DNA from 3 places in the Chryseobacterium sp. PvR013 genome. Region 2 is predicted to be linked to each of the others. Evidence: riboswitches for the same ligand, from Rfam matches in the RefSeq annotation. Region 2 holds a riboswitch; each other region holds the start of a gene.

Evidence for each region. A riboswitch is a leader RNA that binds a small molecule or an ion and turns the genes downstream of it on or off. The one in region 2 is predicted to bind thiamine pyrophosphate.
Region 1: linked by a shared signal. The riboswitch ahead of JOE44_RS18640 (outer membrane beta-barrel protein) and the one ahead of pnuC (nicotinamide riboside transporter PnuC) in region 2 are both predicted to bind thiamine pyrophosphate.
Region 3: linked by a shared signal. The riboswitch ahead of thiS (sulfur carrier protein ThiS) and the one ahead of pnuC (nicotinamide riboside transporter PnuC) in region 2 are both predicted to bind thiamine pyrophosphate.

Annotation. Positions count from the first base shown of each region.
Region 1 is NZ_JAFIBT010000001.1:4,079,703-4,090,443, reverse strand. It holds gene JOE44_RS18660 (2-hydroxyacid dehydrogenase) at 1-281, opposite strand, end outside; gene JOE44_RS18655 (GxxExxY protein) at 328-714, opposite strand; gene JOE44_RS18650 (acyl-CoA thioesterase) at 793-1,335, opposite strand; gene JOE44_RS18645 (hypothetical protein) at 1,323-2,075, opposite strand; gene JOE44_RS18640 (outer membrane beta-barrel protein) at 2,306-4,423, opposite strand; TPP riboswitch at 4,484-4,573, opposite strand; gene JOE44_RS18635 (WG repeat-containing protein) at 4,737-5,507, opposite strand; gene JOE44_RS18630 (bifunctional aconitate hydratase 2/2-methylisocitrate dehydratase) at 5,795-8,578, shown strand; gene JOE44_RS18625 (aconitate hydratase) at 8,898-10,741, shown strand, end outside.
Region 2 is NZ_JAFIBT010000001.1:1,077,450-1,088,190, forward strand. It holds gene JOE44_RS04990 (SusC/RagA family TonB-linked outer membrane protein) at 1-1,242, opposite strand, end outside; gene JOE44_RS04995 (FecR family protein) at 1,314-2,126, opposite strand; gene JOE44_RS05000 (sigma-70 family RNA polymerase sigma factor) at 2,301-2,795, opposite strand; gene JOE44_RS05005 (hypothetical protein) at 2,937-3,968, opposite strand; gene pnuC (nicotinamide riboside transporter PnuC) at 3,955-4,551, opposite strand; TPP riboswitch at 4,577-4,685, opposite strand; gene JOE44_RS05015 (PA2169 family four-helix-bundle protein) at 4,818-5,282, shown strand; gene JOE44_RS05020 (DUF4142 domain-containing protein) at 5,398-6,009, opposite strand; gene JOE44_RS05025 (alpha-ketoglutarate-dependent dioxygenase AlkB) at 6,142-6,747, opposite strand; gene JOE44_RS05030 (ferritin-like domain-containing protein) at 6,943-7,515, opposite strand; gene JOE44_RS05035 (TonB-dependent receptor plug domain-containing protein) at 8,164-10,741, shown strand, end outside.
Region 3 is NZ_JAFIBT010000001.1:4,058,221-4,068,961, forward strand. It holds gene JOE44_RS18525 (heavy metal translocating P-type ATPase metal-binding domain-containing protein) at 1-2,374, opposite strand, end outside; gene JOE44_RS18530 (Crp/Fnr family transcriptional regulator) at 2,463-3,176, shown strand; gene panB (3-methyl-2-oxobutanoate hydroxymethyltransferase) at 3,238-4,053, shown strand; gene JOE44_RS18540 (hypothetical protein) at 4,057-4,374, shown strand; gene JOE44_RS18545 (RluA family pseudouridine synthase) at 4,386-5,063, shown strand; gene JOE44_RS18550 (hypothetical protein) at 5,085-5,927, shown strand; TPP riboswitch at 6,034-6,129, shown strand; gene thiS (sulfur carrier protein ThiS) at 6,188-6,394, shown strand; gene thiC (phosphomethylpyrimidine synthase ThiC) at 6,419-8,230, shown strand; gene JOE44_RS18565 (thiamine phosphate synthase) at 8,227-8,814, shown strand; gene JOE44_RS18570 (hydroxymethylpyrimidine/phosphomethylpyrimidine kinase) at 8,790-9,527, shown strand; gene JOE44_RS18575 (thiamine phosphate synthase) at 9,533-10,147, shown strand; gene JOE44_RS18580 (thiazole synthase) at 10,144-10,741, shown strand, end outside.

The DNA.
Region 1 (10,741 bases), 3.0 Mb from region 2:
TCCGGAGAATTGATCAATTGAATCCCCAGTTTTTCGGCAACAGGAATATCAATATTTTCCATTCCGGCTCCTACTCTTGCAATAAACTTCAGATTCTTACCTTTTTCCAGAAAGTTTTTGTCTAAAGGAATACGGCTTCTGATAATAATACCGTCGTAATTCTCAATTTTATCACAAACCTCATCATAAGACGACGTAAAATCCTCTTCCAATATAAAATTCTGAGCCAGAAGCTGTTCAGTAATAAGAGGATGGTTTTTATCTAAAAGAAGTATTTTCATTTTTTTAAACACAAATGGCACAAATTGGTTGCACAAATAGCACAAATTATAATATCCCGTTGATAACTCTTTTTACACCGTTTTTAAACTGGAGTGTATTGAAGTTAATTAGCATTCCAAGTTTACAATTACTTAGGCGGAGGTAGGTAAGTATTTGTGCTAAATGAATATCCTGTAATGATCCTATAGATTTTATCTCCAGCACAAATTTTTTCTCAATTAAAAAGTCAAGTCTATAGCCAACATCCATTTTAATTTCATCATAAATTAATGGCATCGGTTTTTGTCTTTCTACAAGAATATCATGTTTATTTAATTCATAAAACAGACATTCTTCATAAGCACTTTCCAAAAGTCCAGGTCCCAACGCTTTATGAACTATATACCCGGCCTCATAAACAATTTTTGATATATCATTTTCTGAAATATCCATTTTCATTATTTTTTTTCATTTGATCAGGCACAAACCATTTGTGAAAATTCGTGCTAGACATTTGTGTTTTTTGTGTTTTTACTTTTTGTCTTTTTTAGACTCCTGTGGTTCCTGGAATAACTTTTTAAGTTCTACAGATTCCAGAGGCTTCATTCTTCCTGAAAGAATCAATGAAAGTTCTTTTCTACGGAAAGCCGCAGCAAATCTTTCTTTCTCTTCTTCTGTTTCCGGAACCATTTCCGGGATAGGAATCGGGCGGTTGAATTCATCTACAGCAACAAAGGTATAAATACCGGCATTGGTGTGAATTTTCTTCTGATTGATCGGATCATCCAACCATACATCCACATACACTTCCATGGAAGTAGAGAATGCTCTGGAAACTTTAGATTCCAATACCACTACTCCACCTTCCGGAATCGGATGATTGAAAGATACGTGGTTTACAGAAGCTGTTACAACTCTTCTTTCACAGTGTCTTGCTGCAGAAATAGACGCACAACGGTCCATTTTTGCTAATAGTTCACCACCGAAAAGGTTTCTTAAAGAGTTGGTTTCGTTCGGAAGAACGATATTGGTCATAATGGTCAGAGATTCTGACGCTTTTTTTATTTTTGCCATCTATTCTTAGTGTTGTTTGGAGCGGCCGGGGCAGATTGTTTTGCTTTTCCGGCAGGTTTTGCTAATGAATCTTTTTTCAAAGAATCTGAAACGGGTGTTTGCGGAGTATGTACCATCACCTTTACTGTATCTTTTACAATTCGATGGGTAGAAGTCTGTACGGAAACATTCTTGAAAGATTTTTTTCCAAAAATAAGTTCCTGCTGGGTAAATGCCAGATATAAAATTCCTAGAACCGGAATAATCAGAAGGAAAACCCAGAGAATTGTTTTTCTGAATTTAAAATCTTTTTCGCGGTTCACTAAAGTTTTTACCTTTTCCCCGTTATTGATATCTGAAAAACGAATCTCTTCCAGTCCGTAAAAGTCAGGACGTCCGGATTCTATTCTTTTTCCTTTGAAATGGGTATGCCCTTCTTCAATGAAAACTGTTCCAAGGTTTTGAATTTCAAGAACCTGTTCGGCCTGAAGTTTTTTCTTCCAAAAATCAGTCTGGATCTTAAGATCACTTCTTGAAGCTTCCAGGGACATCTGTTTCTGTCCTGCAATAAAAGCAGTAAGATCTTCAGCCTGTATTTCGTAGTCTATTGTAAATTCAATCTGACTGGCCGGAGGCAGGATGCTTCCGTTTTCGGAATTGATAATTGCCTTGGAATTTTTCAGTGAAAACACCCCGAAGCCTGGAACCGTGGCAGTTCCAAATTGTTTTAAATATTCTAAAATGTATGCTGAAATATTCATTTGGCAGCAAATTTATAACTTTTTCGTGACTTTTTGTAAAATTTAATGGATATAAAAAAGACTGCCGAAACAGTCCTTTGATTATTCCGTATTAAAATAGGAATACGGTTATTTAAACTTCTTTTTTTAAGCTTAACAATTGTTATGAAAATGGTAAAACAGTCAAAAATAAAAGGTCAAATTTATGATCCTACAGATCTGTTTTCAAAACCTTTTTTGCCTTTTCACGATTATTGAATCTTCCAACTCACCCCAAACATAAAGTTTGTTCCTGCCTGAGAAAAATAGTAGGGCTGTCCTTCATATACAGATCCATTGTTCACATATTTTTTGTTGAACAGGTTATTCACCAACAGTTTTAAAGCGATTTCATTATTGGCAATTTTAAACTGATATTGCGCATTAAAGTCTGTCAGAAAATAATCTTTAAGCTGTAAGTTTGCATCTTCGGTATTATCGAGATATTGTTTTCCCACATACTGGTTCATTACAACAAACTGGAAATTTTTTGTAGGATTAAATTTCAAGCTCAAATTAGCAATTACATTCGGAGAAAATGAAATCTGTGTATTTCCAAGGCTTTTAGGAGTATCCCCATTTTGAATATTAAAATCCTGATTCCTGTTCTGGCTTAAGGTTACATTCCCGGAAACTTCCCATTGTTTGGATAGTTTAGCCAAAGCTCCAACCTCAACTCCTCTTCTGTAGCTCTTTCCTGAGTTTGTTCTGATGAATGCTCCTACGTTATTCAATTCTCCGTTTAAAACCAACTGATTCACATAATACATATAGTAAACATTCGCAGTAAGTGATACGATTCCGAACTGTTTTTCAAAACCAGCTTCAATATCATGAAGTTTTTCAGCTTTCACATCATTATTGGCCATCAGGTCATCTCTGTTCGGTTCACGGTGGGCATGAGCATAAGAAAGGAATACCTTCCCTCCTTCAATTCGGTAGTTCACCCCGGCTTTTGGATTAAAGAACAGCCAGTTTTTGCTTAAATCCGCACCTTCACCATCACCTGCCATCAGGATTTTGGTATTGTAATTAATTTTTCTTAGTTGTAAATCACCAAAGAATTCAAAGTTATCTACTCTGAATAATGCTTTTGCAAAACCAGACACTTCATTCTTTACCGAGCGGTTTCTGTAGTATTCACTTTCATCAATCTGAGGAAAAAATACACCGGTAACATTTCCGTAATGCCTTCCGTAATACTGATTCACAACAGCCCCAAAGTTCAGATCCAGATTTTCAAACTTTCCGTACAAGGTAGAAACCATACCATAGAAATCATTATTCAGCCATTTTTTTCTGATAAAATCAGAGTATTTTATGGTCTGTCCACCTTCAATGATATCAGGCAGATTATATCTTGAAAAAAGATTTCCCTGCTTATAGTTTTCGTAATATCCTTTTCCTTTGGTATAATGAAAAGTTGTTTCCAGATTCCATCGGTCACTGAATTTTTGCTCCCAAAGTAACTGATAATGATTCTGTCTGTAATTATCGGTTTCATTGTCATAGAAACTTACAATATTCTCCCAATTGGCATCATAAATTGCTCCCGAAACATTGAATTTCGGGTCTGTTTCCCATGTTTTACGATCAATCCCATTCCAAGCCTGATACGTTTTCTCTTTACCTCCGAAAGCCATTAAACGTAGCTTCGTATTTCCCTCTTCAAATAAAGCGGTAAAATTATAAGAATGTAAATTGGATGAAGCTCTGTCGATATATCCGTCAGAGTGGATATGGGTATATCTTCCCATTACAGAAAGACGGTTGTTCCAGAATTTCCCGGAGCCTATTTCAGCTGAATATTTATAGGTATTAAATGATCCGTAGCTGTCGTCGGTTTTAAAATAAAACTTCTCTTCCGGATCTTTGGAAAGTACATTGATACTTGCTCCGAAAGCAGAAACACCATTATTGGAAGTTCCCACTCCTCTCTGAATGACAATCTGTGAGGCAGAACTTGTTAAATCCGGAACGTTTACAAAAAATGTTCCCTGGCTTTCAGAATCGTTGTACGGAACACCATTCATCATTACATTAATGGCACTTCCTGAAACTCCACGAATTCTAAAACCAGTATATCCCACTCCGTTTCCCGCATCTGAGGTGGAGATTACAGAAGTTTGATTTTTTAAAAGGATAGGAAGATCCTGTCCCAGATTTTTCCCGTCTAAATCTTTCTGTACATTGATGATTTCCTTTGCAACCGGAAGTCTTTTAGTAAAGTTGACCGCTTCAATTTCCCTGACCTTCAGAGAATCTTTATTCTGAGCCTGGATAAAAGCTACAGAGCTTACGCTAAGCCCTAAAAAAAATAATCCTTTCATTCTATAAATCTTTGACATTTAATGAATAAAAGGGGATCGATAAGATATTATACAATTCAGCGTCTTAGAAAGACACATCCCTAAACAGCATTACCTGTTCCAGGTTCGTTGGGTATAATCTCAGCCTGTTAAAGCACCCCTTTATTTCAACGGCAAAAATACAAAAAATATATGAATTGGGATTCGGGTTTCGAGATTCGGGATAACGGGTTACGAGGTGCGAGATACAGGGTCTTAGGCTGCGGGTTACGCAATGGAAAAATACGATGAAAAATAGGAGTTATCAAATAAATCATTCATCATTTATAATTATCTAGTAAGTTTTGTTGTTGGAGTCGATGTAGTAATAATTTGAGCCATCTTTTGTTACTTCAAACATTTTTCCCAGTTTCCAGCTGAAATTTCTTTTAATATTCGAGTATTCAAACGGAATAACAATCTTATTGTTGACATCAATAACTCCGAATTTATCATTATTGGAAGCCACAATCATAGGATTAGCTACATCATCTCCCTCCAGAATAAACAGATACTGATATTGAGGATAGATTTGATATTGTCTGTAATCAGCGGCATTCACAAACTTTGATTTTTCAATAATCCCATAAAAGCCATTGAGAATATAGGCCTGAAACAACTGTTGTTTATATTTTTCGAATTTGCATTTTCCAAAATCTGCTTCTTTGAACTGATATACTCTCTTTCCCGATTGGTCTACACGGTACGAAATCATATTTTTCTCTACCGTCGCATACTCTTTTGTTCCAAATTTTCTGACCTTTTCATTAGGTGAATTCAGAAGATTGCAGTCTTCATAAAAAAATACGGCAATATGATATTCCGGCTGAATAATAAATTTCCCATTCTGGTTAACATACCCGAACTGATCCCCTTTCTTCTTAGGAATCAAAAGAGGAAGATCTTTATTGATGACCACCAGATCAGCATTAGCTTTATTGGCTGCAACTGCTTTTTTAACCGTGCTTTTTGTTCCTTTCTTCGCAGGAATTTTCTTCACAGATTGAGCCTGAGAGAAAACGAAAATCGAAATAAAAACACATAAAACATTCAGGATATTTTTCATATTCTCCATTTGCTTACAAAAATACGACCAAAAATAGATATTATAAAATTCATATTTATAAAGAATCTAAATAATTTCATTCTTATAAAATAGTAAAATTTCGTAATTTTGGGAACATTTTGAATTGTTTGATAATTTTAAAAAACTTTTGGAAAAGTGTAGATTATGCTGACTTTATTCGGTTAATGTTGCATCAAAATGCGAGAACTCAAAATGTCATTAACTGTATTTATACACACCGATAAAGAAGAAGCAGGCCTACCTTTAATTTTGAAAGACCTTCTATTATGAGTATTTATAAGGATTACATCAAAGAGATTGAAGAAAGAAAAACCCAGGGGCTTCATCCAAAGCCAATTGATGGTGCTGAATTACTAAGCGAAATTATTACGCAAATTAAAGATTCAGGTAATGCTGACCGATCAGATTCTCTTCAATTTTTCATTTATAACACACTACCCGGAACGACAAGTGCAGCGGGAGTAAAAGCAAAATTTTTAAAAGAAATTATTCTAGGTGAATCTCTAGTAGAAGAAATTTCTCCGGCATTTGCCTTTGAATTATTATCTCATATGAAAGGTGGACCTTCTATCGAAGTGTTGTTAGACCTTGCTTTAGGAAATGATGCAGCAATTGCTAAAGAAGCGGCTAATGTTCTTAAAACACAGGTCTTCCTTTACGAAGCAGACACTACCCGTCTGAAGGAAGCATTCAATAGCGGTAACGAAATTGCAAAAGAAATTCTTGAAAGCTACGCGAAAGCAGAGTTTTTCACAAAACTTCCCGAAGTTGCTGAAGAAATTAAAGTAGTAACATTTATTGCAGGTGAAGGAGATATCTCTACAGATTTACTTTCTCCGGGTAATCAGGCTCACTCAAGATCAGACCGTGAACTTCATGGTAAATGTATGATTACTCCTCAGGCTCAGGAAGAGATTAAAGCTTTACAGGCTCAACATCCTGATGCAAGCGTTATGCTTATCGCTGAAAAAGGAACAATGGGTGTAGGTTCATCAAGAATGTCCGGAGTAAATAACGTTGCTCTTTGGACAGGAAAACAGGCGAGCCCATATGTACCATTCGTAAATATTGCTCCAATTGTAGGAGGAACAAATGGTATTTCCCCAATTTTCCTTACCACAGTAGACGTTACCGGAGGTATTGGTGTTGACCTTAAAAACTGGGTAAAGAAAGTTGACGAAAACGGAAACCCAATTCGTAACGAAAATGGTGACATTGTTCTTGAAGAAGCATATTCAGTAGCTACAGGAACCGTTTTAACGATTAATACAAAAGAAAAGAAATTATATAACGGCGATAAAGAATTGATCGACCTTACCAAATCTTTCACTCCGCAAAAAATGGAATTCATCAAAGCGGGTGGATCTTACGCTATTGTATTTGGTAAAAAACTACAGACATTTGCAGCTCAGCTTTTAGGAGTTGAAGCTCCTGCTGTTTTTGCTCCGTCAAAAGAAATTTCTCATGAAGGACAAGGACTTACCGCTGTAGAAAAAATATTCAATAGAAATGCTGTTGGAACTACTCCAGGGAAAGTTTTACACGCTGGTTCAGACGTTCGTGTACAGGTAAACATCGTTGGATCTCAGGATACGACAGGTCTTATGACTTCTCAAGAGCTTGAATCCATGGCAGCAACTGTGATTTCGCCAATCGTTGACGGTGCTTACCAGTCAGGATGTCACACCGCTTCTGTTTGGGATAAGAAAGCTCAGGCTAATATTCCGAAGCTAATGAGATTCATGAACGAGTTCGGTTTGATTACAGCCCGTGACCCGAAAGGTGAATACCACGCAATGACTGACGTAATCCACAAAGTACTGAATGATATCACTGTAGATGAGTGGGCTATCATCATTGGTGGTGACTCTCACACAAGAATGTCTAAAGGGGTGGCTTTCGGTGCTGACTCAGGAACTGTTGCTCTTGCATTAGCTACTGGTGAAGCTTCAATGCCAATTCCGGAATCTGTGAAAGTAACCTTCAAAGGAAACATGAAAGAACACATGGATTTCCGTGATGTGGTTCATGCAACGCAGGCTCAGATGTTGAAGCAGTTTGGAGGAGAAAACGTATTCCAGGGTAGAATCATTGAGGTTCACATCGGAACACTTCCTGCTGACCAGGCATTTACCTTTACAGACTGGACTGCTGAGATGAAGGCAAAAGCTTCTATCAACATTTCTGAAGATAATACTCTGATCGAATCACTGGAAATTGCAAAAGGAAGAATCCAGATCATGATTGACAAGGGTATGGACAACCACAACAAAGTTCTTCAGGGATTAATTGATAAAGCAAATAAGAGAATTGAAGAAATCAGATCAGGAGAAAAACCTGCTTTGACTCCGGATTCCAACGCTAAATATTATGCAGAAGTAGTGGTAGATCTTGATGTAATTGTTGAACCAATGATTGCTGACCCGGATGTAAACAATGATGATGTATCTAAGAGATATACTCACGATACCATCAGAGATCTTTCTTATTATGGAGGCGAGAAAAAAGTAGACCTTGGATTCGTAGGATCTTGTATGGTTCACAAAGGAGACCTTAAGATCGTTTCTCAGATGCTTAGAAACATTGAAAAACAACAAGGAAAGGTAGAATTTAGCGCTCCTCTTGTAGTCGCTGCTCCTACTTATAACATCATTGACGAATTAAAGGCAGAAGGAGACTGGGAATTATTAGAAAAATATTCTGCATTTGAATTTGATGATAATGCTCCAAAAGGAGAAGCTCGTGTTGAATACAAAAACGTAATGTACCTTGAGCGTCCTGGATGTAACCTTTGTATGGGTAACCAGGAAAAAGCAGCAAAAGGAGACACTGTTTTAGCGACTTCTACCCGTCTTTTCCAGGGAAGAGTAGTGGAAGATTCTGAACGTAAAAAAGGAGAATCTCTGCTTGCTTCAACTCCGGTTGTGGTTCTTTCTGCGATTATCGGAAGAATTCCTAGCATTGATGAGTACAAAGCTGCTGTTGAGGGTATTGACCTTACTACTTTTGTTCCTTCTATTAAGGAATTGACAAGTACAAGCGCTCACTAAGAGATTAATAAATACGTCGAAAGACCTATTTTAAACTATATCATTGGAAGATTTTGGTCCTTTAGGATTTAAAATCTTCCAATTTTTTGTTTAGAACGTTTCTATTTTAAGATAGTTACGTTTTTTTTTCGATAAAATTCGGAAAATAAATTCTATTTTTTCTTAAATTGAAAGTTATAAAATCTATTGATTTTAAAGCCAAAAACACCCTATTTATGGATTATAGGAACGTTTTTTGATGCATTAAAAGTGATTTTTCTTTTTCAAATACCAGAGAAAAAGAAGCATTAACGGAAAAAGAACAAAATTAAAATACGATATGACTTTTGATATTGATATGATCAAAAAAGTGTATGAGCGTTACCCGGAAAGAATTGCAGCAGCAAGACAAATCGTGGGAAAACCTCTTACCCTTTCAGAAAAAATTCTTTACACCCATCTTTGGGAAGGAAATGCTACACAAGAATATGAAAGAGGAAACTCTTATGTAGACTTTGCGCCAGACAGAGTAGCCATGCAGGATGCAACCGCTCAGATGGCACTTTTACAGTTTATGCAGGCAGGAAAAGCTAAAGTAGCGGTTCCTTCAACAGCTCATGCGGATCACCTGATCCAGGCAAAAGTAGGTGCTGACAAAGATTTACAGGAAGGTATCAACAAAAACTCCGAAGTATTCAACTTCTTAAGTTCTGTATGTGATAAATACGGAATCGGGTTCTGGAAACCGGGAGCAGGGATCATTCACCAGGTAGTACTGGAAAATTATGCTTTCCCTGGCGGAATGATGATCGGTACAGACTCTCACACTGTAAATGCCGGAGGACTTGGAATGGTAGCGATTGGTGTAGGAGGTGCTGATGCCGTAGACGTAATGGCAGGAATGGCCTGGGAGCTTAAGATGCCTAAACTTATCGGGGTAAAATTAACCGGTAAAATGAACGGATGGACTTCAGCAAAAGATGTGATCTTAAAAGTAGCCGGAATTCTTACCGTAAAAGGAGGTACAGGATGTATCGTAGAATATTTCGGTGAAGGGGCAGAATCACTTTCTGCAACAGGTAAAGGTACCATCTGTAACATGGGTGCAGAAATCGGAGCTACAACGTCTACTTTCGGATACGATGATTCTATGAGAAGATATCTTGCCGCTACCGGAAGACAGGATGTGGTAGATGCTGCCGATAAAATTGCTGAACATTTAACGGGTGATGCTGAAGTATATGCCAACCCGAAACAATATTTCGACCAATTAATAGAAATTAACCTTTCTGAACTGACTCCACACTTAAACGGACCTTTCACTCCGGACCTGGCGACTCCAGTTGCTGAATTCAGAGCTAAAGCTGAGGCTAACGGGTGGCCTTTAGAAGTTGAGTGGGCACTTATCGGTTCTTGTACCAACTCTTCTTATGAAGATTTATCAAGAGCGGCTTCCATTGTAGAAGATGCGGTATCAAAAGGAGTAAAACCTAAAGCTATTTTAGGGATCAACCCTGGTTCTGAACAGGTGAAATTCACAGCGGAAAGAGACGGTTTCTTAGATTCTTTCAGAAAATTTGAAAATGCAAGAATCTTTACCAATGCTTGTGGACCATGTATCGGGCAATGGGACAGAGAAGGGGCGGAAAAAGGAGAGAAAAACTCCATTATTCACTCTTTTAACAGAAACTTCGCCAAAAGAGCAGATGGTAACCCAAATACCCACGCATTTGTAGCTTCTCCTGAAATGGTAGCTGCTGTTGCCATCTCAGGTAGATTAGATTTCAACCCAATTACAGATACTTTAACTAACGAAGCAGGTGAACAGGTAAAGCTTGATGAGCCTAAAGGTTTTGAGCTTCCTGAAAAAGGTTTTGCTGTAGATGACAACGGATACCAGGCTCCTTCGCAAGATGGTTCCAGCGTTGTTGTTAACGTAAGCCCTACTTCAGACAGACTGCAGTTATTAGAAGAATTCCCGGCTTGGGATGGTAAAAACATTGAGGGCGCTAAGGTATTGATCAAAGCTTTCGGAAAATGTACTACCGACCACATTTCTATGGCTGGACCATGGTTGAAATACAGAGGTCACTTAGATAATATTTCAAACAACATGTTGATTGGAGCTGTAAATGCTTACAACATGGAAACCAATAAGGTTAAAAACGAATTAACCGGTGAATA
Region 2 (10,741 bases):
TTTATCTGTAAGTTCTGTGGAAAGATTAACGCTGGTGGAAAATTTTTCGTAGTCTGTCCCGATCACCAATCCTTTCTGGTTAAAATAGCTCATGGTAAAAGCATATTTGCTTTTATCGCTTCCTCCCGTAACATTTAATGAAGTCTGGCTTATGGGTGCCGGTTTCATTACAGTATTCAGCCAGTCGGTATCTGTTAATCCAGGCTGCTTTGCCAGGTAAGGGGCGAGATAATCAGGGATTAACTCTCTTAAAGATGCTCCCTTACTTATTCTTGTAGCATTATCATCAGAAATACTTCTGTTGCTGCCCTTGGAAAGATAGTTGTTATCTCTGGCTTCTTTCAGAAAAGTGGCCATATCGTAAGCATTCACCAATTTTACATTATCGCTTCTCATCTGCATTCCGTAATAGGAATCAAAAGAAACAGCCATTCTGCCTTTTTTCCCTTGTTTTGTTTCAATGATAATCACTCCATTGGCTCCTCTGGAACCATAAATGGCTGCGGAGGCGGCATCTTTTAAGATATCAATTTTTGCAATGGAATTAGGATCAATAGCATTCAGATTGGAACCTTCGGTGAGAGGAAGTCCGTCAACAACAATCAAGGGATTCGAACCCGCTGTTAATGTTCCGATACCTCTTACTCTGATAGAAGGTGAACCTCCCGGCGTTGCATTAGCCTGGGTAATCTGAACTCCGGTAGCTTTTCCGGCAATAATATCCCCGAAATTACTGGAGGCAACCCCTTTCATCTGTTTCTCGTCAATAGAAGAGATGGAGCCGGAATTGTTTTTCTTACTCTGTTTTCCATACCCTACCAAAACAACCTCATCAATATTTTTTTCCCTGGATGTTACTGTGTCTTTTATCGGATTTAAATATTCCGCAGACTGTTGAGCATTATTCCTCTGAATTTTTGTAATTGCTCTTGCATTGAGACGAACGGTGACTGTTTTCTGATCTACATTAAAATCCAGACCAACATTTTTCTTCAGATAGTCTAAAGACGATGATAATGACTGATAGTTAACCTGAGATTCATCCACCTGAATATCCTTAAGGTCTGAAACCGAATAAAAGAATTTTACGCCATGTTCTTTTGAAAGTTTTTCAAAGATTTTGATTAAAGGCGTTTTCCGCTGAATGACGGACTGTTGAAAACATTTGTTAGCCTCTGCGTAGGTAAACTGTGGCGCGCACAAAAGACCCAACAACATCATGCTAATTGTTGTTTTTTTCATAGCTTTGCTGAAATTAGTTGTTATTTGACTGATTTATATTCAATGCATCGGTAACCCCAATTACTGGTGCATTATTTTTCTAAAATGATATGATAATCTGATTCTTTTCTAGTATTTAAACTAAATGGAAATCCTATGGTTTTAATAACTTTATTAAGGTCTCCGGTGATATCTCCATCAATAACATTCTCTCTATACTGCTGAGGATAGCTTATCGAGATATTGTACGTCTTCTCCAACTGTGAAATGGCCTGTCCGAATTTCATCTCATTAAAATCAAATGTCCTTACAACATCCTGATCATAGAAATGTTTTTCAGTTCCGTTTTTGTCTGCCAGCCATGTTTCTTTAGGCAAAAGATAAGTGGTGTGACCCTTGTAATCAATTTTCACTTTTCCTTCTTTCAGATAGACTTTTTTATCTTCGGATCTTTGATCAAGCAGGAATTTTGTCCCCAATACTTTTACTCTAAATCCATTGGCATCAATGATAAAGGGCAACGCTTTATTTTTAGCAACACTGAAGAATGCCTTTCCTTTAAAAGAAACATTTCTGGTTTTCTTACCGAAATTATCTGTCAGTATCAATTCACTTTCTGGTTGCAGGGTAATAATACTTCCGTCCGGTAAGGTGAATTCCTTTTGCGTCGTTTCCGTTATGAAAACCATTTGCTGATGAGATGAAGAGCTTAGAGCATTTTCAGTAAAGAACAGAGTCATCACGGTAAATAAGGGCAAAAGAACAGCTGCAGCCCACAAAAACCTTTTTGTCTTGTTTCTGGATCTGATTTTATTTTCAAGTCCGTTCCAGATTCGCTGATCTGCCGAATCCTTCATTTTCCTGTTTTCTTCTTTGACTGATTTCCATTGATTTTCGAAATCCATACGCTCCTATTTGATCTTTATTAGAGAATACGCAGGAAGTGCAAAATCGTCAACCTATATTTTTTTGATTTAACGATTTGTTCATATTGGTTGACATTGAGTTAAAGTTAACTCAAGCCTAACTAATTTAAAGAAATTAGATGATGAAGGAAATTGGAATAGTAAAAGTATAATCTAAAAGAAAAAATTCAAATTCGCTCTCAGAAACTTCAACACCTTATTCACATGTTTCTCAACAGCCGTTTTGGAAATATCATTTTCCTGAGCGATGGTAAAAAGGCTGAGATTCTGGATTTTATTTTTGATGAAAAACTCACGGCTTTTTTCGGGAACCTGTTCCAGGAGATCTTCAATCTTTTTGAGCTGGTCTTCCTGCTGTATTTGTTTTTCTATTTCTGAGTTTTCTTCATCCTGACTTTCCGGGGAACTTTCAAGAGGAACGAAAATCATTTTTCTTTTACGGTAGAAATTGGAGACTTCCTGTTTGGCAGATTTAAAAATAAGCGCTTCAATTTCTGATGGAGAATAGGTTTTGGACAGATATTTCCAGACATGCATAAAAATGTCCTGTACAATTTCTTCAATATCTTCTTCTTCCGAAAGGTATTTGGCCACAAAAAAATACACCCTGTGCTTGTAACCGGAATATATTTCTTTAAAATGATCCATTCTTTAATACGTCTTTGAACTCAAAACTGGTGATACAAAAGTATCTAAAACCTATGGCAATCATATTAAATATATATTAAGTTTAAATCTTTAGCATTCACTCATCGCCGGATTTTCAAAGAAGTATTCTCTGATTATTTCTCAGAAAGAAAAGTCTACATTATCCGCAGAAGGTCTGAAATTGGAATGCATTGCTGCAGTAAAATAGTCACAGAATACCTGATACACTGCCGAACGGGTATCCGTAGCCCGGATTCCCAGCTGTGTATAAACGGTAATGATCTGATGGGATAATTTTTGAACCAGTTCTACTCCATATTGGTGAATCTCGTGTTCTTTATCTTCTGAAATTCCTTTGTGATCACCGAGTATATTTTCTACTTCTCTGGCTATGTTTAAAACTTTTCCCAAATGCTTTTCAACAGATTCTGCAAAACTTTTGAAATTGATTTCAGGACGAATGCCTTCTGCTTCTTCAATAAAATGATAGGCCATTCCCAAATAATTGACCAAGAGCGTCAAATCCGCAAAAACCCGAAACGGAATGCTGTCCAGAATATCATTCGTGAAAAAATGATCGTATACAAAACTGTAGTCTTCGCTTACCATAACATTTTCAATGGTAAAGGAATAGGTACCGCTTGCTTTCATTCCCATAGATTTCCAGTTGGGGATAATTTCAGCATGTTCTTTCGGAATGATGAATGAGCGAATCACCTCATTGCCGTCTTTATCCGTTATAGGTTTCCCGTTTTCTGTAATCCTGGCATTCAGTGTAAAATGGGTCAGATGAGGTGCTCCCGTTGCAAAATTCCATGAACCGCTGATCAGATAGGTATTATCATCCTGCTTTTCTGCGGTGCCGCCAACCATTCCGCTTCCGCCAAAACAGGTTTTGGTATGGGTGAAGAGTAATTGGGCAACTTCGGGTTTACTATTTCTGGAAAAATAGTTGGCTCCGGCACAAAGTGTCAGCATCCAGCCAAAGCTTCCATCAGTTTGCGCCCAGCCAAATAATGCTTTAAGCCCTTCTTCAAAACGATAGCCGAGTCCTCCATATTTTTTGGGAACCCAGATTTTAAGCAATCCTTCTTCGTGAATATGCAGCATCACTTTATCAGAAATTACAGAAGCTCCCTGAAGTTCTTTTCTGATGTCCTTAGTACTGAGCATGAGCTTTGGATTTAATGATTTTTTGCCATTCTATATAACCGGAGATTGCCACTAAAAATAAGAATGATGTTAAAACAGCATAGAGATATAATTCCTTGTGAATCATTAAAGGAATGGAAATAATATTACTGATATTGAGGATCACCCAGTTTTCAATTTTCCGTCTTGCCATCAGCCACATTCCTGCCCAGGCAAAAGCACTTACCAGAGAATCCCAAACAGGAACATCCGAATCGGTAAAATGAGTGAGAAAAGACCAGAATAAGATAAAAGTTCCCAAAACAATTCCTCCGGTAATCCATTTTTCAGTGGTGGTGGTCACGGAGATTTCCATTTCGGATTTCTGTTTCCCGAATTTCCAGTACAACCATCCGTAGATGCTCATAATCAGATAATAAAGATTTAAGGTAAATTCAGCATAAAGCTTTGATGTAAGCATTACGTACAACGTCAGCAGAATACCTGCAATTCCGAAAAGATAGTTGTTGACATTGTTTTTACGGGCCAGTAAAACCTGAATCACTGAAAATAAGACTCCGAACCATTCCGGTAAGGTAATTTGTTTTAAAATGTCCTGCATCATATTAATTGTTAGAAATCAAATGATGAGATGATAAGTAAGCAATCCCTACGCCGGCATTGTCCGGATCAGGTGTGGAAATACATTCCTGGGTATCATCTCAGCCACCGTTATCTGTAGCACCCCATTGTGGAGCAAAGGTGCAGCTTTTTTGTGGAAAAAGAAATACATCGGACTAACTTTTTAACGTATATGACCAGGATTATAAAAGATCTGAGTGTTAAATTATAATTTAGTAGATCATTATGTTTAATTTAAAAATTTATATTATGGACAAACAGAAAGAAATCTCGGTACTTAATGACTTACTTCACATTACAAATGACAGAATGGAAGGCTTCGAAAAAGTAGAAGGAAAAGTCTGGGAAATGTATCCGGATGTAAAGGATGAGTATGATCATATGATTTCACAATCGAAAATCATGAAGAATGAACTTATAAACCTCATCACAGAAAAACAGGGTAATCCGGAAAATTCAACTTCCATTGCAGGAGCCATTCACAGGACATGGATTGATATTAAAAATTCTTTCACCATGGGTAATTTGGTAGAATCTACATTAGGAAATGTAGTGTTTGGGGAAAAAGCAGCTATAGAGGCATATCAAAATGCTATGGACAGTGGAGATCTTAGTGAAAAAGGAATTAAAACCGTCTCAGAACAGCTTCGTAAGCTGAAAGATTCTTATCAGCAGTTTAAAAAAATTGAAGAATACAAAAAGAAAGAAGAATAAAAAACTCCCCTTAAAAAAGAGGAGCGTAATAATCAAGAACAAAATAATATTTAATCATTCAAAAGTATCGAATACATTCTGTTTGTCTTATGATGCAAGTCATATTAACCGTAAATTATCTGACAGCATTTTTCGCCTTTTCGGATTCCTTCAAATGATGTTCAAGTGTCGGAAGGGTCTTCGCTGCGAAAGATTTTAATGAGGCTTCTGTTCCTTCTGATGCCTCTTTTTTGAATGCTTCTACATCTTCTTTGTGATCACTTACCATTAGATCCGTATACTTTTTGTCGAAATCTTTTCCTTTCTTATCTTTCAGATCATTATACATCTTTTGCTTCTCTGCGTCCAAAGTTGTGGGAAGTGTATAGCCATTAGTGGAGGCCCATTTTTTGAGTTCGTCATTCGCTTTGGTATGATCTGTTACCATCATGGAACCCAGAGATTTTACAACAGGATTTTCAGCATTTGTTTCTGCTAGTTTTCCCATCATAACTTCCATCAGTCCTCCAATGGCTGCAGCATCTGCAAATTTTTTGTCCTGATCACTGAGCATACTTTTCTGATCTTTGGTGTCTGACATTTTGGTGGAGTCGCTTACCGTCATCCCGGATTCCGCAGGGGCAGACATTGTTGTACTTTCCTCAGATTGACTCGTTGTTGTCGGTTCGTTTTTTTTGCAGGCCGTTAAAGCAGCTACTGCAAAAATTGTTGCTACAAAATTTTTCATAATAATAAATTTTAAGTGGTGATAGGTGTGAAATCTATGAGACTTCTTTATAATAGCAACAATTTATCGGCCAAATAATATTTTCAGCAAATCATTTATTTTCATAAAATATTATGAATAAACATTTTATAATTATCGAACCAGCCGGAATGTAAGATTAATACGCTCTTTCATAGAAGTTACAGACTTAGCAATCCGATGTTCCCAGTTTTCCTGAAGATCTCCTTTCATAATCAATAATGACCCATGAGGAAGTGGCAGACTATATTTACTTTGATGATGGTCTTTTTTCCTGAAATCAAAGTTTCTGGTCTGCCCCAGACTTACTGATGCAATCACAGGACGCTTTCCGTATCTGCTTTCCTTATCTCTGTGCCAGGCAACAGAATCATTATGATCCCGGTAAAGATTCAGCAATACAGAATTGAACTGATAACCGAATGTTTCTTCTATCCTTTGTTTTAAAGAAAACAATTCAGGGGTCCAGAGGTTATTCTCCACTTCACCATTTCCTAATGGATAATCCGTTTTCGGATCCCCATACCATGCGGTTAAGCGTGGGGTCAGAACCGTTTTATCATACATTTTCTGGGTACGCTGTTTCCAGGGTGCTGTTTCGAGCAGATGATTCTTTAGTTTATCTGCTTCATGCTGACTCAGGAAATGCTCACTGTATTCCAGAAGGTCTTTTGGAAATTCATATAATTCTTCTGAGTCGAACAAGCTGAGCTGAGTCATATTTTTTTTTTAATAGGAGAAAAGCTTATGGTATTTAAGCAAATAAATTTGATACAAATAATATCTGCAAATATATTAAAAATGATACAAAAATAACCAAAATCAAAATGTTCCATTTTTGAATCTAATGATATTTCAACAATAAAAAAGAGACCAAGAATAAACCCGGTCTCCTTTTTTATAATGAATACATACTTATACTGCTTTGCTGTTAAGATTGGTATCAGCCACTTTCGTTAGCAGCTCGTCACATTTTTTCTCTTCTTTTAATGTGCTCAAAAGATTTTTAAGACAATCCTTCTCTTTCAATACTTTTGCAAAGGCTGCTAGTGTACCATATGTGGCAATTTCGTAATGTTCAACTTTTTGTGCCGCAGCAATGATTCCTGCATCTCTTACTGCTCCGGGTTCTGTCTCTTCCAAAATACTTTTTCCTTCATCCAATAATCCCTGCATGGCATCGCATTTCTTTGCCTGGGCTTTTTTTCCTAATGCTTTAAAACACTCTTCGAGTCTTTTAACATGGCCTTCCGTTTCAGTAATGTGCTTGTCAATAGCTGTTTTAAGCTTTTCACTGGTCGCATTTTTCATCATTGCCGGCAGCGCTTTCAACAGTGCTTTTTCAGCCCAATAAATGTCTTTAAGTGAATCTTCAAAAAGATCTTCCAAACCTTTGGCCGCATTTTTTTTGGCCGGTGTTTTTGCAGATGCTTTCGCTGTTGTCTTTCTTTTTGCGGGTGATTTTTTGGTTGCTGTTTTAGTTTCCATAATATAATAATTTAGTGTTTGATTGGTGATGAATCTGCAACTATAAGACCATTTCTGCCTGAAATGCTGAGATGTGGTATCTAAAATCATTGAAAAATTTAGTTATTATAAGACTTATGTTTCTTTATCCACACCTTCGCAGATAACAGGTTGAGAAGGTTTGAAATTGCGATTATTTATATCGGTGCTGCTGTCCTGCAGAATCTGAGGCGGGCTTTGATTCATTGGAAAGCTTCCCTAATTTTTCATAATACTTATGAAACTGATCAAGTTCTTATAATCACGGTTTTTAAATAAATAATAATACAATGTATGAAAACGATACTATAAAAATTATGACCCAAGTCACTTACCCCTTTTATTAGTTAGCTATTATTATAGTATATTTTCCAACATATTTTAGTTTTATTTAAAAATATGGAGAGCCACATAATTATTTATATCGCTTAAAAACAAACTATTTATTTCATCATTTTCTTTTATAACAAATTGTAAACGAAAGATGTATAATAATTAACATATTCAAAAAATTAAGAAATAGAGCATATTCCAAAAACTGAATAAAATCACATCGCTAAGATTTAATACTCAATTCAAAAATAATTATTCATCTTTGCAGCCTTAAATTCAAAAACGCTAGTTTATTTCATGAGCATTACTTTTAAAAAGCGACTTATTATAGCGCTTGTATTACCTACGGCAGCCATATATTATGGACAGAGTACGAAGGATTCTTTAGAGAAATCTAAATCTATTGATGAGGTTATGTTGGTAGGTAGAAACCTTTCCCAAACAGCCAAAGAGAGAAAAACCCCTGTTGCGGTTTCCAACATTAAGGCGGCAGAAATTCAGGAGAAGCTGGGAAACAGAGAATTCCCTGAGATTATGAAGTCTACTCCATCCGTTTATGTAACCAAAGTAGGTGGAGGATTCGGAGACAGCAGAATCAACATGAGAGGTTTTGACGGAGCCAACATTGCGGTCATTATCAACGGACAACCGGTGAATGATATGCAGGGAGGTACGGTGTACTGGTCCAACTGGACCGGGCTGGCTGATATTGCAAGCAATATTCAGATCCAAAGAGGTTTGGGAGCGTCTAAATTCGTGGTCCCTTCTGTAGGAGGAACCATCAATATTGTAACCAAAGCTACCGATTCTGAGCAAAAAGCAATGATTAAAGGAGAAGTTGGAAATGATAACTACTCCAGAATATCAGCAATGTACTCTTCAGGATTAAAAAACAAATGGGGAACAACCGTATTGCTTTCCCGCTGGCAAGGTGACGGATACATCAACGGAACAAAAGGAGAAGGCTACTCATGGTTTTTCTCTACAGGATTTAAGCCTAATGAAAAGCATGCATTCAATTTAATTGCTACCGGAGCACCTCAGGTACACGATACGAGAAGATCTTCTGCAACCGGAGCTAATGTGGCAACGCTGCAGCAGCTTGAAACTTACGGAAGAAGATACAATCCACAAACAGGAATGCTGAACGGTTCTCAATTCAACCTGGCTCCTAACTTCTATCATAAACCTATTGCATCTTTGAACTGGGACTGGACTATGAATGACAACCTGAAGTTATCTACCGTTCTTTATGGTTCATGGGGACGTGGCGGCGGTGGTACCGGATTGAACGGTTCTATCAAAAATGCAGGCGGACAAACCATGAATTTCATGAATTATGGTGCAGGCGGAGACGGTACCATCAACTGGGATATGATTTATCGCTATAACAGAGGTGGTATGGTAACAGATTATAATGGAAATACCTTCCAGAAATCAACCTTTACTGCTCCTGCAGGTTCTCCAGGTGATTACAACGGGCAATATGTAGCAACGCTGAACGGAACCAGTGGTATCGTAAGAAAGCAAAGTATCAATGCTCATGACTGGTATGGTGTGATTGCAGACCTTAATTATAAAAAAAATAACTGGACTTTTAACGGAGGTATTGACCTTAAAACATACAAAGGAGCATTATATGATATTGTAACTGATATGTTAGGATCAGATGCATTATTTGTTCCTGGTACAGCCAACGCTCCAAAAGGATATTATATTAACCAAACCGTAAAGCCGGAACCGCTTACCAAGCTTAAAGATGCTCAGAAAGTTTCTATTCACAACGAAGGGCTGGTAAAATGGGCTGGAATCTATGGAATGGTTGAATACAGCTCTGAAAAACTAAGTGCATCTGTTCAGGGATCTGTTTCTGAGCAGTATTACAAGAGAAGAGACTATATGCTGTATACTCCGGGAAATCAGGAGACAAAATGGTATCACAAAACAGGTTATATTGTAAAAGGAGGTGCGAATTATAATATAGATGATCACCATAATGTATTTTTCAATACAGGAGTTATTTCAAGACAGCCGTTATTCAACGCTTTATTCCCTTCAAACCAGAATATTTATAACGATGCGAAGAATGAAAGAATCTTCTCTGTAGAGTTAGGATACGGTTTCAAATCGCGTTATATCGATGTGAATATCAACGCTTACAGAACACAGTGGGATGACCGATTCATTTCCAGAACATTCAATGCTACTGCTGCGGATATTGCAAAATTCCCTCAGTTAAGCCTTGGAAACGCCTATTTCTACAATGCCCTGAATGTTGGTCAGCTGCACCAGGGAATTGAACTGGAAGCAAAGGCAAGACCTTTTACCAACCTTAGACTGAGAGGAATGGTATCAATGGGTAACTGGAAATATAAAGGAAACGCCAACTTCAATATTCTTGATGTTCAGAACAACCAAGAAATAGCCGGGGCAACTGGAACAATCAATATAAAAGACCTGAAGGTTGGAGATGCCGCTCAAACAACTGCAAGTATTGGAGCAGATTATAATATCACCAAAGCTTTCAGTATTGATGCTAACTGGGAATATTATGACAAACTTTATGCTCAGTTCAACCCGATCAACTTCCTTACTGAAGCGGCAAGAGAAAAAGGAATTGTAAAATTGCCAAGCTATCATTTATTTGATGTAGGTGCTTCTTACAAGTTCACTATTGATGCAAAAAAATCTTTAACATTGAGAGCGAATGTATACAACTTATTCAACAAATATTATATTTCTGAATTAAGCTCCAATATCTTCGCCGGAGATAAAATTGCCAATGGTCCAGATGCCGGAAAAACATATCAGGAAACTGGCAGAGTGTATCAGGGTGTTGCAGACGGGAACACAGGATTCCTAGGTTTTGGAAGAA
Region 3 (10,741 bases), 3.0 Mb from region 2:
CCTGTTTTTTGAAATGTTTACGACCTAATATCCAGGTTGAAAGTGTAGTAAAGGTAACCACCGTGATCGAGCTGATTGGCATGATGATTGCAGCAAAAAGCGGATGCATATGTCCTGTAACAGCGTAACTTAAACCAACGATATTGTATAGGAAACTGATTATAAATGTCATTTTCACAATGGTGATAGAGCCTTTGCAAACGTTCAGGTAATGGTCAAGAGTTACCACTTTATCACCGTTCATAATGACATCAGAAGATGGGGTGAAACTATTGGTGTCGTCTGCAATAGCAATTCCTACATTACTTTGTTTTAAAGCTCCTGCATCATTAAGACCATCTCCAAGCATAGCTACTTTCATATGCTGATCCTGAAGGTTTTTGATATAATTCAGTTTGTCTTCCGGGCTCTGATTAAAGGCCATTCCTTTGTAATTCGGGATAAGCTCTTTCAGCTGGTTTTCTTCTGAGGAATTGTCTCCGCTCAGGATAAATATTTTGTAGTGGGTGAGTTTTGTGAAAAGTTCTCTCAGTTTCGGGCGGTACTCGTTTTTAAAGATAAACTTACCTAAATATGCACCGTTTTTGCTGATATAAACTGCTGTTTCAAGGTTTTTAGGCTCTTGGTTGTTATAACGGGCAGAACCAATTTTATAAAGATTTCCTCTTACGCTGGCTTCATATCCTTTTCCGGAAATTTCAACATAATTCTCTACCGGGAAATAATCATCATTTACTTCAATGAATTCATACAATGATTTTGAAAGCGGGTGATTGGAGTTCTTTAATAATGTTTTAATATTCAGAGAATCAAACTCATTAATTTCATCTCCCTCGTATTTGATATTGGATTTCTTTCTGTGGGTAATCGTTCCAGTTTTGTCAAAAACAATGGTATCGAGCTTCGCGATTTTTTCAATCGTTAAAGTATCTTTTACATAAAACTTATTTCGACCTAAAATCCTCATAATGTGTCCGAAAGTGAATGGTGCAGACAACGCAAGAGCACAAGGACATGCAATGATCAGGATGGCTGAAATAACCTGGAACATTTTGTTTAAATCAATAAAATACCAATACGTTCCGGCAACTAAAGCGATACCTAAAATGATGAATGTGAAATATTTACTGACGTTATTTGTTAACGTGTCAAGTCCTGTTTCGTGTTTTTTAAATGCTTCTTTATTCCAAAGCTGGGTTAAATAACTTTGGTCTACGTTTTTAATCACTTCAAGCTCTAAAGAAGATCCGATCTGTTTCCCTCCCGCGAAAATTTTATCTCCGGGTTGTTTACTGATGCTTTCGCTTTCTCCGGTGATGAAACTGTTATCAATATTTCCTTCTCCGTTGATCAAAATTCCGTCAACAGGGATGATTTCCTGATTTCTAACCAGAATTCTATCACCCACTTTTATTTCAGACAGTAAGATATTATCCTGTTTTCCTTCGAAATCAACTTTCGTTACGGCAATCGGATAGAAAGATTTGTAATCTCTGTCATAGGAAAGAGCATTGTACGTTCTTTTCTGGAAAATTTTCCCGAGAAGCATGAAGAATAAAAGTCCGCAAAGGGTATCGAAATATCCTGGGCCATAATCTGTTACCACTTCATAAATACTTCTTCCGTAAAGAACAAAAATTCCTAAAACAATCGGAACATCAATGTTGACGATCTTGTTTTTTAAACCATACCATGCAGATTTGTAATAATCTGAAGCTGAGTAGAAGACCACAGGGGTTGCCAGAAGGAATATTAAAGTTCTGAATAAACCTTTATAGTGTTCCATCCAATAATCTTCCCCTCCGATATATTCAGGAAAGGCAAGGAACATTCCGTTACCGAAAGCAAAGGCTGCAATGGCAAATTTTACTAATAAAGATTTGTCGAGATGATCTTCATTTTTATCAGCAGTTTCAAGGCTGATCACTGGTTTATATCCCAGATTGGTTAAAAATTTAGCGAGTTCGCTTAATTTCAGATCGTTATGATTGAATGAGATCTGTAAGGTCTTCCTTGTAAAGTTGACCTGCGAATATTTGATGTGGGTATTTAAAGTATGAAGACTTTCCAATAGCCAGATACAGGAAGAGCAATGAATTACAGGGATTTTGAATGTAACAAGACTGGTGCTTCCTTCAGAAAAATCAGTAACTTTTTCAAAGATTTCCGGCGTATCCAGATAGTCAAATTGAGTAGAATTTTCATCATTCGGACGAATTCCCGCTCCTTTATTAAGCTCATAGAAATTGCTTAAATTATTTAAATTTAGAATTTCGTAAACAGACTTACATCCATTACAACAGAAAGTCTTTTCATTAAATAAAATTCTCTCTTTTTCTATCCCTTGACCACAATGAAAACAGTTCTCGCTCACCCCATAAAATATTGAACTACAAAATTATAACAAATTTTTTTGTTTATCGTGTTAAAAAGTTCTATTTTTGTGATAAATATCATATAAAATGCCGCAGGAACAACAGATAGCAATTGAAGAGAGGTTCGCCAGAGTTTTTAATGATAAATCATTTAAAGAAAGACTTTCTAGCGCAGATTTTGAAAAATACATTAATGGCAAAAAGAAACTGAGTTTTCAGAAACATGATACCATTTTCGAGGATGGTGAAACTCCAAAAGGAGTATATGTTCTGGAAAAAGGGGCTGCCAAACTTTCAAAATCAGGAGCATTCGGGAAGGATCAAATTTTAAGATTTATCAAAGAAGGGGATATCATCGGCTATCGTTCTTTGCTTTGCGGGGAAAATTTCCAGGCCAAAGCAGAAGCAATGACAGATATTGAATGTGTTTTCTTACCAGCGGATATCTTTATGTATCTTTTGGAAGTAGACCCACAGCTGTCTTTCGTAATGCTTCAAAAAATTTCTTACGAATTAGGAGAATCGTCCAATACCATTACTTTCCTTGCCCAGAAAACGGTAAGAGAAAGACTGGCAGAAATTCTGCTGCTTCTGGAGCAGAAACTGGGGGTAGATCCTGAAGGTTTTATCAAAATCTCATTAACAAGGGAAGAAATTGCCAATATTATCGGTACCGCTACAGAAAGTGCCATCCGTCTCATCTCAGAATTCAAACAGGATAGTCTGATTGAAGTGGACGGAAGAAATATCAAGATCTTAAACCACGACAAACTCATGAAACTCGGTCACGTAGTTTTATAAATCATACAAAAACTTAAGTCGGCTGAAGGCCGACTTTTTAACTTTTAAAAATAGATAAATTATGTCTGTTCACTCTGAAATTAAAAAAGTTACGACTGAAACCTTGCGTAAGATGAAATTCGACAAGGAAAAAATAACAATGCTTACAGCCTATGATTTTACCACGGCAAAGATGGTAGATGCAGGTGGAGTAGATGCTATTTTAATTGGAGACTCTGCAGCGAATGTAATGGCTGGTTTTGAAACTACATTGCCTATTACGCTGGATCAAATGATCTATCATGCCCAAAGTGTGGTAAGAGGAACCGACAGAGCTTTGGTGGTAGCAGATTTACCTTTCGGAACTTATCAGAGTAATCCTGAAAAAGCATTGGAATCTGCGGTAAGAATGATGAAGGAAGGTGGAGCACATGCTGTGAAAATTGAAGGCGGAAAGGAAATTTCCAAGTCTATTAAAAAAATTATCAATGCCGGAATTCCGGTAATGGGACATTTGGGGCTAACACCACAGTCCATTTATAAATTCGGAACGTATAAAGTAAGAGCTAAAGAAGAGGCGGAAGCTGAAAAACTGATTGCGGATGCACAGCTTTTGGAAGAATTAGGCTGTTTTTCTGTCGTATTGGAAAAAATACCTGCAGAATTGGCGAAAAAAGTTACAGAAAGCATTTCTATCCCTACCATCGGAATCGGTGCCGGAGCAGATTGTGACGGACAGGTTTTGGTATATCATGATATGGTAGGAATGAACAAGGGATTCAGCCCGAAATTCTTAAGAAGATATCTTGACCTTTACACAGAAATTACAGGAGCCGTTTCTCAATATGTAAAAGATGTGAAGAATGTAGAGTTTCCCAACGAAAACGAAAGTTATTAATCCATGCAGAATCAACAACAATCTATCCAGGGAATATTATCTATCGCAGCTTTGATTTGCCTTGCTGTAGGATGGTTTAATTTATTTTCTCCGGAAATCAATCATTTACTTTCAAGAAAAGTTTTTTATGTTCTGATAGGAGCCAGCTTCTTTATTCAGGCGCCATTGCTTACTAACAAAAACTTTGTCTATGCTATGTATGCTGCCGCTGCCATCTGTGTATTGGGAGCATTCATTCCGGAAGATTCAAAACTTTCTGCACTAAAAACAGTAGGACTTCTGGCAGGAATTATCCTTTCATTATCCAATAGAAGAAGATAGACGGAAGAAATATGAAGGAGCAGATTATATATGAAGATAACCATCTTCTGGTGATTAATAAAAAGGTAGGTCAGCTTGTACAGGGTGACAAAACCGGAGATGAATCACTATTAGAATCCATCAAGAACTTTATAAAAATAAGAGATGCTAAGCCGGGAAATGTTTTTCTCGGCTTGGTTCATCGTATAGACCGTCCTACATCCGGGCTGGTAATCTATGCAAAAACCTCCAAAGCGCTTTCCCGTCTTACGCAAATGGTGAAAAACCGTGAAGTGAAAAAGACCTATTGGGCGGTTGTAGGAAAAGAAATGATCCCACAAAGCCAAAGATTGGTCCATTACCTGAAGAAAAACGAAAAAAACAATAAAGCCATTGTTTTTCCGAAAGCTACTGAAGGTGCAAAAGAAGCCATTCTGACTTATCATGTGATCAAAACATTAGACAATTATTTGTTGCTTGAAATTGACCTTGAAACAGGAAGACATCATCAGATCAGAGCACAATTATCTAAAACAGGAATTCCGATCAAAGGCGATCTGAAATATGGAGCTTCACGTTCCAACCCGGATGGAGGAATTAATCTTCATGCAAGAAAGCTGGAATTTATTCATCCCGTTACCAAAGAAAATATTGAAATTACAGCTCCGGTGCCGCAAAATGATGCGATCTGGAGAGCTTGTGAAGAATAAGCATATCATAACAACTATACCATGAAATTCAAATCACTTTTATTAGCCACATTGCTGGTTATGGCATCTTGTTCAGACAATGATGAATTGCCGGTTGATCATTCGCAACAGACGATTAATAAAAATACTAGTAAAATATCGTGGAATTATCCTGTTTTGTCACCTGTCTTTAATGGATTGGAACAAAATTATATGTTTGAATATGATGCTCAGGGAAGAATTAGTAAAAAAACAGGAGGAATTTTGAAGTCTACAGGAGCTTCGGGGGCTCCGGACCGATTTACAAATCTGATTTATACTAAAATATCTTATACGGGAAATACAGCTGTTGTAGGAAGTTATAGCTCAGATCCATCATTTAATGCTCAGTTGAATGAAAGGAAATTTGAATTTGATAATCAAGGTAGAGTTGTTAAAGTAGTTATTCCACAGGTTAATAATTCATATATGGATAAGTATTTGACCTATACTTATGATACTTCAGGAAAATTAATTGAGATTTTAACTGAATATCCTAATGTTCCCTACGATCCGACTGACCCTCAAGATTATATTTTGACCTACGTAGAAAAGTTTATTTATAATAATTCAGGAAATTTAGAAAAGGCAACTAAAACTGAAAAGCATAATAATATTGATGCTTATATTACGAATGAAATTACATTTGATAACTTCGATGCTGCACAAAATCCATTTAAGAATTTAGGTATTTTTGAAGATTATTTCTATTTGTCATTATCAAAAAATAATCCTCAAAGAATGATCTCAAAAGAATATAAACCTTATAGTTCCGAATTTTTTCTGAGCCAATCAAATTGGACTAATCAATATAATTCTGATGGAAGCTTGAAGCTTTTTTACTAAAGAACTATTTAAAATAAAAATGAAGACTGTCTCAAAACCGAGATGGTCTTTTTTCATTATAAGCAAAAATCAATTTTGCTTATTTCAAAATAATGTCTAACTTCGTTCCCAACTTTAGGGGTGTCTGTATCAACAGACTGAGACTTTACCCTTTGAACCTGATCTGGATCATACCAGCGTAGGGAAAAGTAGATGACTTTTGCTGTACATTCTATTGTACAATAATGGCCATTCCTAAAGTATATTTAAAATTATTAGGAATGGAACTTATAATCAACCACACCCGAAAAACATTTGATGTACTTCCTGAAAACCTGGAAGCATTACTGGCTATTGAGCTACCCGGAAAGAAAAAGGGTATTGCTGTAGCCCTCAACAATCGCATTATTCCCCTGTCAGTCTGGGCGGAAACCATCCTTAACAATAACGATTCAGTTTTAATCATTACTGCCACTCAAGGCGGTTAATTCTCATATTTAATACCAATACTTATGGCTCACTCCATTACATGTTCGCCATTTCCGAACTCAAAGAAAATCTATGTTGAAGGAACATTACATCCTATCAATGTAGCAATGCGTGAAATACAGCTTAGCCCAACCAAACTTAGCAATGGCGGCTTTGAACATAATGCTCCAGTAACCATTTACGACACTTCAGGACCTTATACTGACGAAAATGCAGTTATTGACATTCAAAAAGGACTTCCGAGAATCAGAGAACAATGGATTCTGGATAGAAATGACGTGAATATTCTGGAAGGAATTACCTCAGAATACGGAAAAGCCCGTTTAGCAGACCCACGTCTTGATGAACTGAGGTTTTCCTATGACCATAAACCTAAAGTGGCGCAGGAAGGAAAAGAAGTTACCCAGCTTTATTATGCAAAACAGGGAATCATTACTCCGGAAATGGAATACGTAGCGATCAGAGAAAATCAAAGAATTGAACAGCTTGATTCCGTATCAAAAGAAATGGCTTTTCAGCATCCGGGACACAGCTTTGGAGCAAATACTCCGAAAAGTAAAATTACTCCGGAGTTTGTAAGAGACGAAATTGCTGCCGGAAGAGCAATTATTCCTAATAATATCAATCACCCTGAAAGTGAACCGATGATCATTGGAAGAAATTTTCTGGTGAAAATCAATGCCAATATCGGAAACAGTGCTGTTTCATCCAGCATTGAAGAAGAAGTAGAAAAAGCGGTTTGGGCCTGCAGATGGGGAGGAGATACTATTATGGATCTTTCAACCGGAAAAAATATTCACGAAACAAGAGAGTGGATCATCAGAAACAGTCCGGTTCCAATTGGTACCGTTCCTATTTATCAGGCATTGGAGAAAGTAAAAGGTGTTCCGGAAGATCTGACATGGGAAATTTTCAGAGATACTCTGATTGAACAGGCAGAGCAGGGCGTTTCTTATTTCACTATTCATGCTGGTGTTCTGTTAAGATACATCCATTTAACCGCTAAAAGAGTAACCGGAATTGTTTCCAGAGGAGGATCAATCATGGCGAAATGGTGTTTGTTCCATCATAAAGAAAGCTTTTTGTATACTCATTTTGAGGAGATCTGCGAGATCATGAAGAAATATGATGTAGCTTTCTCTCTGGGAGACGGTCTTCGTCCCGGATCCATTGCAGATGCCAATGATGCCGCTCAGTTTGCAGAACTGGAAACTTTAGGTGAACTGACAAAAATTGCATGGAAACATAATGTACAGGTAATGATCGAAGGCCCGGGCCACGTTCCGATGCATATGATCAAAGAAAACATGGAAAAACAGCTGGAAGAATGCCATGAAGCTCCATTTTATACTTTAGGTCCTTTAACGACGGATATTGCACCAGGTTATGATCATATTACCTCAGGAATCGGGGCGGCGATGATCGGTTGGTTTGGCTGTGCGATGCTTTGTTATGTAACACCAAAAGAACATTTAGGCCTTCCGAATAAAGATGATGTAAAAGTTGGGGTAATTACTTATAAACTGGCAGCCCATGCGGCAGACTTAGCAAAAGGTCATCCGGGAGCACAGTACAGAGACAATGCATTAAGTAAAGCCAGATTTGAATTCAGATGGGAAGATCAGTTTAATCTTTCATTAGATCCAGAGACGGCAAGAGCTTATCATGATGAAACACTTCCGGCAGAAGGAGCAAAAATTGCCCATTTCTGTTCTATGTGCGGACCGAAATTCTGCTCGATGAAAATTACTCAGGAAATCCGTGAGTCTGCAGAAAAAGGAATGCTGGATAAGTCTCAGGAATTCATTGAAAAAGGGAAAGAAATTTATATATGATTCTCGTTATTACTCCTGAATTGATTGTCCCGAACGAAACAGGTTTTATTAATCAGATGTTTCAGGAAGGACTAGACCTTCTTCATATCCGTAAACCATGGATTACTCGAGATGAAATGATTGAGTTTATCAGCCAAATTGATGACATTTTTCATTCACAGCTGGTATTGCATACTCATTTCGATCTGGGGAAAGAATATAACATTTCAAGGTTTCATTTCAGGGAGATTGATCGGAAGGAAGAAGTATACAAGCCTTTTGCAGAAGAAAATATCATTTCAACTTCAGTGCACGATATTACAACATACAATACTTTGGACAAAGAATGGGATTATGCTTTCATAAGCCCTTTCTTTCCAAGTATATCCAAAAAGGGCTATGGACTTGATTCTACTATTAAGCATGAAATAGCACAGCGGAACAATCCGGATGTAAAATTGATCGCTCTTGGTGGAATTGACCAGAATAATATCCACGAAGTTTTCGAAACAGATGCCGATGGAGCAGCTTTGTTAGGGGCCATCTGGGAAAGTGAAGAACCTTTAAAAGTATTCAAAGAATGCAGGAACGTCCTTATGTCATAAGTATTGCGGGTTTCGACCCTAGCGGAGGAGCAGGTTTGCTATCAGACAGTAAAACCTTTGAACAATTAAGGGTGATGGGACTGGGAGTGTGTACAGCATTGACATTACAAACCGCTTCCCAATGCCTGAGTCTGGAATGGCGTCCTGTAAAAGAAATCACAGAAGCGATTCAGGTGTTGATGGAAAATTATCCGGTTTCAGCAGTGAAAATCGGAATTGTAAAAGATGCAGAATTTCTAAGTAAGATTGTAGAAACAGTTAAAGAAAGCAATTCTGAAGTAAAAATCGTTTGGGATCCTGTTCTGAAAAGTACTTCCCAATTTACTTTTTTTGATCTTGAAACACTTCCTCAATTAAAGAATACGGTTAATAAACTTAGTTTAATAACTCCCAATTATAACGAATACAGTGTTTTAAAGGAAAATAATCTTTTACCGGATACTCATCAATGTGCATTACTGATTAAAGGTGGCCATAGAGAAGATCATTTAGGAACGGATGTGTTAGTTGAAAATGAAAAAGAAACTCTTTTACTTCCGCGGGAAAAAAGTACAGCATATTTTCCTAAACATGGTTCCGGCTGTGTTTTATCTTCTGCCATCGCAGCAGAGCTCGCCAAAGGTGAAAATAGGGAAACGGCCTGCCGGAATGGGAAATCATACATTGAAAAATTTTTAAAAAGCAATCCCACTTTACTGGGAACGCATTCATAGAAAATATGGAAAAATTACAATACATATCACAGGGAAATACAAAACAGGAACAGGAGCTTCATATCCGAAAAGCCTTGGACAATGGAATCCAATGGGTTCAGGTTCGATGGAAAAATGCTCCGGAAAATGAATTGATCAGTCTCTGTGAAATATCAAAACAGCTTTGTTCAGAATATCATGCAGTTTGTATCATCAATGACCATGTACAGCTGGTAAAAGAAATAGATGCTGATGGTGTGCATTTGGGATTAAATGACAGCTCTATCGAAAAAGCAAGACTGATTTTAGGTGAAAATAAAATCATTGGAGGAACAGCGAATACGCTTTCAGATGTCATTCAAAGAATTAAAGAATCCTGTGATTATATTGGTTTGGGACCATTGAAATTTACCACCACTAAAGAAAAGCTGAGCCCTGTTCTTGGGTTTAAAGGGTATCAGAATATCATTGATGGATTAAGAGAAAAATCAATAGATATTCCCAAAATATTTGCCATCGGAAGTGTTACCCTTGAAGATATTTTACCGTTACAGAAGATCGGAATTTATGGTGTTTCCGTTTCAGGGCTTATTACCAAGCAGCCTACCATTATTAAAGAACTAAACAAAGTAATGATATGAACAATCAGAAATTAGAAATAGCAGGAAGAATTTTTGAATCAAGACTGTTTTTAGGAACAGGAAAGTTCGGAAGTCTCACAGATATGGTGCAGTCTGTCATTGCATCAGAAACCGATATGGTGACTATGGCTTTGAAAAGAATTGATGCCCGGTCCCATGAAGATAACCTGCTTGATTCTTTAAGAGAAACCAATGTTCATCTTCTGCCTAATACTTCAGGAGCAAGAACGGCAAAAGAAGCAGTATTAGCCGCACAGTTAGCCCGGGAAGCACTGGAAACCAACTGGGTGAAACTGGAAATTCATCCGGATCCAAAATACTTGCTACCAGATCCTATTGAAACCCTATATGCCACTGAAGAACTGGCTAAACTGGGATTTGTAGTAATGCCTTACATTCACGCTGATCCTGTTTTGTGCAAACGCCTTGAAGATGCAGGAACGGCCGTGGTAATGCCTTTGGGAGCACCAATTGGAACGAATAAAGGATTAAGAACACAAGACTTTTTGGAAATTATTATCAGCCAAAGTAATGTTCCTGTAGTAGTAGATGCGGGAATCGGGGCACCATCCGATGCTGCAAAAGCAATGGAAA